Regions from separate parts of the Marinobacterium maritimum genome, predicted to be linked through region 2. Evidence: predicted binding sites of a transcription regulator. Region 2 holds the regulator's gene; the other holds the start of a gene.
The links. Region 2 encodes PhoB, which activates phosphate uptake and scavenging genes when phosphate is short. Its sites were predicted from a motif close to TGTCATANNNNTGTCANA; they were not measured.
Positions count from the first base shown of each region.

Region 1 (4,649 bases), on a different contig from region 2:
ACGCCCTTGAGGATGGCGCGACGGATCATGCGCTTGGACTGCTCGTCCAGATAGGCAAAGTTGTAGCCGGTAGCGGTGCTCATGCGTCGGCCTCCTGTGCGTTGGTTTGCGTGCCTTGCCCCTGCCCCTTGCGCAGGCGGCGGATCATCTCCAGCTCGGACTGGAAGTCGACGTAGTGCGGCAGCTTCAGGTGCGATACGAAGCCGTTGGCGGAGACACAGTCGGTGTGCGACAGCACGAACTCCTGATCCTGGGTCGGGTAGAGCACTTCCTCGCCCAGCTCCTCGGCGCGCAGGGCGCGTTCCACCAGCGCTACCGACATCGCCTTGCGTTCGGCACGGCCAAAGGCGATACCGTAGCCGCGGGTGAACTGCGGCGGCAGGTCCTTGGAGCCGTGGAACTGGTTGACCATTTCGCTCTCGGTCAGCAGCACTTCGCCCACCTCGATCGGGAAGCCCAGTTCCTCGGGCACCAGCTCGACGCTGACGTGACCGGTGCGCATCTCACCGGAGAAGGGGTGGCTGTCACCGTAGCCGCGCATGGAGGCGTAGCTCAGGGACAGCAGGAAGCCCTCGTCACCGCGGATCAGGTTCTGCAGGCGCACGGCGCGCTCGGCCGGGTAGTTGACCGGTTCGCGGGTCAGGTCGCGGGGCGTCTGGTCGTCCTGGCCTGCTTCACGGCTCTGTTCGATCAGGCCTTCCTTGTTGAGCAGCTCCAGCACGCGCGGGCAGCTGTTGCCGGCGGCCAGTGCTTCAGACAGGGCATTGGCTTCTTCCGGAGCGACTTCCGCTTCGCCCGCCGCCAGCAGACTGAAATCCAGCAGGCGGTGGGTGTAGTCATAGGTAGAGCCCAGGATCTGGCCGCCCGGCAGGTCCTTGAAGGTGCCGGAGATGCGGCGTTCGATCTGCATCTGTTCGGTATCCAGCGGCTCGCTGTAACCGAAGCGGGGCAGGGTGGTGCGGTAGGCGCGCAGCAGGAAGATCGCTTCTACCGCATCGCCGCTGGCCTGTTTCAGCGCCAGTGCCGCCAGTTCGGGATCGTAGACCGAGCCTTCGTTCATCACCCGGTCTACGGCCAGCGGCAGCTGCTGACGAATCTGGTCAATACTCAGTTCGGCAATGGCGCTGTCGCCACGGCGCTGAGTGCGCATCAGGGCATGGGCGTTATCGATCGCCTTCTCACCGCCCTTTACGGCTACATACATCAGCAGGTCTCCTGTTGTTGGTTGGCGCAGGGCTGTATAGAAGTGGTGCGTGGCAGCGCGGTCAGTCGGTTGTCGCAGCACCAGAAGGTGTCGATACCCAGCGGGAAGCGCTGGCGGCTGCGGATCAGATCACTGCGGAAGGGCTCGCTCAGGCCGGCAATGCGCAGTGTGCGGGTGTGCTCGATACCAGGGCCGCTCAGGGTCCAGTGTGCCTCCTCGCTTAACGCCGGCACCTGTACCATCAGCGTGGTGGAACGGTCCGGGTATTCCGCCGTGCCCCAGTTCAGTTCGGCCAGCAGCGGCAATTCACTGTGCAGGGCGATGGCAAAGTCAGCATCAGAGGGGTTATCCACCAGTGGACACTGACAGTGGAAACGCAAATTGCTGATCACCGCATCGCTGCTGGCCAGCGCAGGGCTGAGCCAGACCGGGGTGTCGGGGTCGAGCAGGCTCAGGGCCAGCTGCCAGGTGGACAGATCCAGCCCCTTGGGCGCCTGCTCTACATAATCAATCTGCATCAGCGTGCCCGGTTCGCTCATCGCCTTGAGCGCGGCGCGGAACACCTGCTGGGATGCCTGTACCGGATCGGCGAAGCCGGCGATCAGTTCGTTGCTGCTGACAGCCATCAGTCTTCTCCTCGTACCAGGGTAAAGAAATCCACACGGGTGCTGTTGGCCCGGGCCGCACGCTGCTGGCGCTCGGCATCCAGCTCAGCCTGCAGGGGCGCGATCAGCTCACGCTGCAGCAGCGACTGAGTGCGCTCTTCCTGCAGCAGGGCATCGGCCAGGGCGGCGGTGATCGCATGCTGGCTGTTGCGGCCGGTGACATAGCTGACGCCAAGAGTGCCGCTGGCCAGGCGTACGGCACAGCGAGTCAGGGTCATCTCGCCCAGGTTGAACGGCTGGCCACTGCCGCCGACACGGCCGCGCAGCATGGTCAGACCGGTTTCCGGCTTGCGGATAAACTGGTATTCGGGTTCCAGCGACAGCGTCTGCCAGCGCTGCTGCAACGCCTCGACGGTCGATTTGGCCAGTATGCCCATCCAGTGCTGGCGGGCACGGGTTTCAGGGGATTCCTGCTGTTGCTCAACAGACATGGTGCTATCCATTTGGTGGTGTTGAATCGTTTCGATGGCGCTATTCTGCTGAGGGAAGGGGGCGGAAAAAATGGAGGGTTTCTGTATCGATGACCGAGAAATACTAATGTCGACCTGTCGAGCCTGAGCAGATGCTGTCTGGCGCTCAGGGCCTGTGCTGGCAGGAGCTGGAAAGATTTTTATTGCGGCTGGGCTGACATATTCCTGCCACATGGCTCTGTTAGAGCGGCGATAAGCCGGGCCACGGGCGGGCAACAGTCGAAGGAAAAGGGTGACTGTGGATTAGCGGCACTGATGGCAGTGCCGCTTTAGCGAGCGTTGAGTCCGGGCGTTAGAAAACCCGGGTACCTTAGATCTTGCCGTGAATCGCCGGTTCAGGGTTGGGCTCGCGACTGGACAGGATCTCGAAGTCGCAGCCTTCATGGGCCTGGCTGACGTTATCGTTGAACAGCAGCCCCCAGCCACGCTTGAAGTGCGGTGCAGGGGGGGCCCAGGCCTGACGGCGCTGATCCAGTTCCGCTTCATCCACATGCAGGGTGATGCTGCGCTCGGGGATATTGATCTCGATCTCGTCACCGTTCTGCACCAGCGCCAGGGGGCCGCCGATATAAGCCTCAGGGCTCACATGCAGTACACAGGTGCCAAAACTGGTTCCGCTCATCCGCGCGTCACTGATACGTACCATGTCACGTACGCCCTGCTCAACCATCTTTTTCGGAATCGGCAGCATGCCGTTCTCGGCCATGCCCGGCCCGCCCTTGGGGCCGACATTACGCAGGATCAGCACGCTGGAGGGATCCACCTCCAGATCAGGCGAATGAATACGTGCAGCCAGATCATTGGCATTCTCAAATACCACGGCCTTGCCGCGATGTTTCTGTAGAGCCGGGTCTGAAGCACTGGGTTTAATCACACACCCATTGGGCGCCAGGTTGCCTTTCAGCACGGCCAATGCCTCGGTGGCCACAGGGTTGTCGAGTGAGCGGATGATATCGTCGTTTTCCACCCGGGCACCCTCAATGTTCTCGCCCAGTGTCTGACCGGTAACCGTCAGGCAGTCCAGATCCAGCAGTGCCGTCATGTTGCTGAGCATGGCAGGCAAGCCCCCGGCATCGGCAAACTCCGGCATGATGTATTCACCGGAAGGCTGCACGTTGGCCAGTACCGGTACTTGCTTGCCGATGGCGTCAAAGTCCTCCAGCGTGAAGCTGGCGCCGGCACGGCGTGCCAGGGCGATGAGGTGAATGGTGGCATTGGTGGACCCGCCCAGTGCGACACAGGTCTTGGCCGCATTGGTGAACGACTGGTTGGTCAGGATATCGCTGGGCTTGAGGTCATCCCACACCATCTCGACCACGCGACGCCCGGCGGCAGCCGCCAGCTGATGGCCACGGGAATCCATGGCCGGTACCGACGAGGCGCCCGGAAGGGACAGGCCCAGCACCTCGGCAAGCGCGGTCATGGTGGAGGCGGTGCCCATGACATTACAGGTGCCGGGTGAACTCCAGATCTTCTGCTCTACGGTTTGCCACTCCTGCGGGGAAAGCTTGCCGGCGATCAGTTCCGGCGCCCAGCGGAAGGCACCGGTACCACTGCCGAAACGTTCCCCGCGGAAGGTCGCCCCCATGGTGAAACCGGCCGGGCAGTAGATGGTGGGCAGGTTCATGCTGATTGCGCCCAGCAGCAAGCCTGGAGTGGTCTTGTCACAGCCGCCGAGCAGAATCGCGCCATCGATCGGGTGGCAGCGCAGCAGCTCCTCGGTTTCCATCGCCAGGAAGTTGCGATACAGCATGGAGGAGGGCTTAACGTACCCTTCCCCCAGCGACATGGCGGGCAGTTCGACCGGGAAGCCTCCGGCTTGCCAGACGCCACGCTTGACCGCTTCGGCACGCTCTTTCAAATGGGCGTGGCAGGGGTTCATGTCGCTCCAGGTGTTGATGATGCCGATGACCGGCTTGCCTTCGAACTCTTCACGGCCGTAACCCGCCTGCAGTGCATGGCCGGTATGTTCAGTAGACTGGGGCGTGCCGCCAAACCAGCGTCGGCTGCGCAGCTGCTCAATTGTTTTTTTTGTCATGAGTGCAGACCTTTGAGGGGAGGGCTGCCGGACACCAGGCATCCGGCAGTCTAGGGAATGTCTTCAGCCGCCGAGTACGACTCAGTAGCCACCGCGTGCCTTGGGTGCATCCGCAGCATCCTCACCACGTGCCGTGGTTAGTGCCTGCAACGCCCCTGCACGAATAAAGCTGATATCGGTGCCGATAGACGCGAAGGTGAAGCCTTTCTTCATGGAATCGGCCGCCATCTCGGCGTTGTAGCCGAAGATGCCGCTGGCCAGGTCGTGGGTTT
Region 1 is NZ_BAAAET010000002.1:419,428-424,076, forward strand. Features, by position in the region: gene ABD013_RS08360 (alpha-D-ribose 1-methylphosphonate 5-phosphate C-P-lyase PhnJ) at 1-83, opposite strand, end outside; gene ABD013_RS08365 (carbon-phosphorus lyase complex subunit) at 80-1,204, opposite strand; gene phnH (phosphonate C-P lyase system protein PhnH) at 1,204-1,830, opposite strand; gene phnG (phosphonate C-P lyase system protein PhnG) at 1,830-2,300, opposite strand; gene ABD013_RS08380 (IlvD/Edd family dehydratase) at 2,650-4,377, opposite strand; gene ABD013_RS08385 (HpcH/HpaI aldolase family protein) at 4,459-4,649, opposite strand, start outside.
Region 1: the regulator PhoB is predicted to act here: its motif matches at 2,495-2,512, upstream of phnG (phosphonate C-P lyase system protein PhnG).

Region 2 (4,649 bases):
TTCACCGCCATTCAGGAACAGATCCCGCTCACCGCCTGGTTGCTCTATGCCGCCAAGCTGCTCTGGACCGTGGCCTATGACACCCAGTACGCCATGGTGGATCGCGACGACGACCTCAAGATCGGCGTCAAGTCCACCGCCGTGCTCTTTGGCCACCAGGACAAACTGATTATCGGGCTGTTGCAACTGGCCGCTTTGGGCCTGCTGATCTGGGTGGGACAGCTGGAGCAGCTGGGGCTCTGGTATCACCTGGGGCTGGCCGCCTCAGTGGGCTTTTTCATCTATCAGCAGTGGCTGATCCGTCATCGCGAGCGGATGCCCTGTTTTCGCGCCTTCCTCAACAACCACTACGCCGAACTGGTCGTACTGGGCGGCATAATACTGGACTACACCAGCCTGTAACCATCTGAAAAAAATGAGCTTTCCAGGCGGATATCGCATTACCAGCATCTGTGTCATATTAGTGTAACGGAAACGTCTTGTAATAGTGGCCTCCGATAATTCCTGTAGATGAGGCAGAGAACGATGTCTGCATCCAAACGTGTGCTGATCGTCGACGATGAAGCACCGATCCGCGAGATGATCGCCGTTGCGCTGGAAATGGCCGGCTACGAATGCAGCGAAGCCGATAACGCCCAGGACGCCCATGCCCAGATCGTGGACAACAAGCCCGATATGGTCCTGCTGGACTGGATGATGCCCGGCACCAGCGGCATCGAGTTCGCCCGTCGCCTGCGCAAGGAAGAGGTGACCGCGGATATTCCGATCATCATGCTCACCGCCAAGACGGAAGAGGATAACAAGATCAAGGGACTGGAGACCGGCGTCGATGACTACATCACCAAGCCGTTCTCGCCCCGTGAGCTGGTCGCTCGCCTGAAAGCCGTATTGCGCCGCACCACGCCCAAGGGTGTCGAGGAACCGGTTAGCGTCGATGGCCTGACCCTGGACCCGGTCTCCCACCGAGTGACGGCCGATGGCCAGCCGGTCGATTTGGGTCCTACCGAGTTCCGTCTGCTGCAGTTCTTCATGACCCACCCCGACCGCGCCTACTCGCGCAGCCAGCTGCTGGACATGGTCTGGGGCGGTAATGTCTATGTCGAGGAGCGCACTGTCGACGTGCACATCCGCCGTCTGCGCAAGGCACTGGGCGAGCGTCACGACTACCTGGTTCAGACCGTGCGCGGCACCGGCTACCGCTTCTCGGCTCAGGTCGCCTGAGTCCGCCGGCCCCCACCGGCATGATCGACCCCAGGATGGAGCCTATTCGATGCATGTATCACGACACGCCCTGATTATCAGCCTGCTGGCCCTGGCCGGCGCCGGCCTGCTGGTTGGCACCCTGTTCAGCTACCCCATGCTGGGGTTGAGCTTGGGTTTACTGGCCTGGAGCCTGAAGCAGGTGCGCCAGTTCAATCGGCTCAATGACTGGCTGCAGCGCGAGGATGGTTCCGAGCCACCCGAAGCGGACGGCGCCTGGGGCGACCTGTTCGACGAGCTGTCCCGGATGCAGAAGCGCAGCCGCTCCCGTGAACAGTATCTGCGTGGCATCATCTCCCGCTTTCAGCAGTCTTCGGCCGCACTCAGCGATGCCATCGTCATCATCGACAGTCAGAACAACCTGGAATGGTGGAACCGCTCCGCCGACCGTTTGCTGGGCCTGAAGGCCATCTCCGACCGCGGCAAGCCGCTGATCAACCTGATGCGCGACCCTCGCTTCGTGCGCTACTTCCGCAAGGGACACTATCAGGAGCCGCTGGAGCTGCCGTCACCGGTCAACAGCGACCTGCAACTGCAGTACCAGATCAGCAAGTTCGGTGAAGGCGACCGCCTGCTGGTGGCCCGCGACATCACCCGTCTGCTGCGGCTGGAGCAGACCCGCCAGGACTTTGTGGCCAACGCCTCCCACGAACTGCGCACCCCATTGACGGTGATCCGCGGCTATCTGGAGACCTTTCTCGATCAGGAGCTGCCTCGCCCGTTGCAGCGCGGCATGGAACAGATGCAGCAGCAGGCCCGTCGCATGGAAGGCCTGGTCACCGATCTGTTGCTGCTGTCTCGGCTGGAAGCCAGCCAGCATATCAGCGACGAGCACCCGATCCTGATCCAGGACCTGATTCAGCACATGCATCAGGATGCCGTAGCCCTGGCCAGCGGCCGTGGCCACTCATTCCAGCTGGACGTGGACAGCGAATACGACCTGCTCGGTCAGGCCACCGAACTGCAGAGCGCCTTCTCCAACCTGGTATTCAACGCCGTACGCTATACCCCGGACAACGGCACCATCAGTCTGCGCTGGTGGGTGGACCACAAGGGCGGCCACTTCTCGGTCAGCGACGACGGTATCGGCATCGAGGCGATGCATATTCCGCGCCTGACCGAGCGCTTCTACCGCATCGACGAGAGCCGCTCCTCCGCCAGTGGCGGCACCGGCCTTGGCCTCGCCATCGTCAAGCATGTACTGGTACGCCACAGCGCCCACCTGAGTATCGACAGCAAGCCGGGCAAGGGCAGCACCTTCACCTGCCACTTCCCGCCCGACATGGTGGTGCCGATCAGGGCTGTGGGCTCCGACGCGGGCTAACCTCCCGCGCCTCGCTGGCATACTCCTCGACCCAGAAAATGGTGGCACCCACCACTGCTGCCGGCATCAGGATCAGGTTGACCACCGGCACCAGCATACCGAGCTGCACCAGACCACCAAAACCGATAGACGTCACGCGGCGCGCTTTCATCAGTTGTTTCATCTGGTGAAAGCTGACCTTATTGTTATCCATCGGATAGTCGCAATACTGGATCGACATCATCCAGGCGCCGAACAGGAACCAGAGCAGCGGCGCGAATGGGGTCACCAGCGGGATAAAAGTGATCACCAGCAACAGCAGAAAGCGCGGCAGATAATAGGCCAGCTTGTGCAGTTCACGCTGCAGTGCCCGCGGAATCATCTTCACCACTTCGGCCCAGCCTTCATCGGTCACCGGCGCGCCGCGCAGCTGCTTCTCCACCTTTTCCGCCAGGAAACCGTTGAACGGTGCCGCGATCAGGTTGGCGACAATCGAGAAGCCGTAGTAGACCGCCACCAGCACCAGCAAGGCGAACACCGGCCAGAACAGCCAGTAGAGAAAATCGGCCCAGCTCGGCAGAAAGCTCAACCAGTAGTCGACCCAGACACTGAACTGGCCTACCAATAGCCAGATGGCGCCGATAAACAGCAACACATTGACCAGCAGCGGCACCAGTACGAAATGCCGGATACCGGGTTGCGGCAGCATGGCGGCACCACGCAGCAGATAGCCGGCGCCACGAACGGGGTTACCTTTCATCTATTCTCCTTGTAACAATGTTTGCCAGATCACGCGGGATCACTTTACTCTTGCGGTCAGTAGATGATTGTTACCGGCCGGTGAACTGGCCGAGAAACCGGGGAGATTAACATGAAAGCGATACGCATCCATGCCTTTGGCGGCCCTGAAAACCTGCATCTGGACGAGATCGACAAGCCCAGCCCCGGGCCAGGCGAGGTGCTGATCCGCAACCGGGCCGCGGGAGTCAACCCGATCGACTGGAAAACCTGTTCCGGTGGCGGCGCCAGCGCGTTTATCGAAGCCCTGCCCTTCTGCCCCGGCTGGGAGTTTGCCGGTACTGTCGACGCCTTGGGCGAGGGCGTCGATCGCTTCCGGGTCGGCGACGAGGTGCTGGGATTCACCCGCTTTCCGCAGGAAGCCGGCTGCTATGCCGAGTATCTGGTGGCCCCGGCCGATCAGCTTGCACTGCGCCCGGCAGCCCTGGATCCAGTCTCTGCCGCGGGCCTCGGTCTGGCCGGCCTGACCGCCTGGCAGGCGCTGTTCGAGGTGGGGCAGCTGAAGAGTGGTCAGTCGGTGCTGGTACTGGCCGCGGCCGGGGGCGTCGGGCATCTGGCGGTACAACTGGCCAAGTGGAAGGGTGCCTATGTGATCGGGACTGCCTCAGCCGGCAACAAGTGTTTTCTGCAGAGCCTGGGCTGTGACGATACCCTCGACTATGGCCGCCAGCAGGCCGAGAGCCTGATCCACGATGCCGACCTGATTATCGACGGCGTCGGCGGCGAAACGGCCATCAAGGCACTCGACTGCCTGACACCTCAGGGGCAGATGATCACTCTGCCGTCCGTCACCGCCGCCGAAGTGATCGCGGCCGGCGAAGCCCGGGGACTGAAGGTCAGTGGCATCCGCGCCCGCCCGGATGGTGACCAGCTGCAGGAGCTGGCCAAGCTGGCTTCCTGCGGTAAGGTAATGCTGAACCTGAGCGACAGTCTGCCGCTGAACGAAGCGGCCAGGGCCCACCAGCTGAGCGCCCAGGGCCATGTCCGCGGCAAGCTGGTGCTAACCCTCTGACGCCTTGGCAGCAGCGCCCTCCCCGGCGGCGCTGCAGAACAGCTGCTGCTGGCGCATCAGCAGGCGGCAGCCTTCACCGCGGATGTTGCGGTCCCAGCAGCCGTACTTGGCCCAGCTCTTGTCATCTTCGGTCGGCTCCTCGCGAAATGCCGGCACGCCCTCGCAAAAACCGTCACTGGGGGTCGCCGTTTCCAGACATGCCCTGAGATAACGACCATGGTTGACCGTGCATTCAAAGCCGGTGCAACCGTCAAACTCGGTCAAGGCCTTGTCCAG
Region 2 is NZ_BAAAET010000003.1:691,063-695,711, forward strand. Features, by position in the region: gene ubiA (4-hydroxybenzoate octaprenyltransferase) at 1-402, shown strand, start outside; gene phoB (phosphate regulon transcriptional regulator PhoB) at 526-1,221, shown strand; gene phoR (phosphate regulon sensor histidine kinase PhoR) at 1,271-2,584, shown strand; gene cysZ (sulfate transporter CysZ) at 2,556-3,323, opposite strand; gene ABD013_RS14270 (NADP-dependent oxidoreductase) at 3,435-4,373, shown strand; gene ABD013_RS14275 (hypothetical protein) at 4,362-4,649, opposite strand, start outside.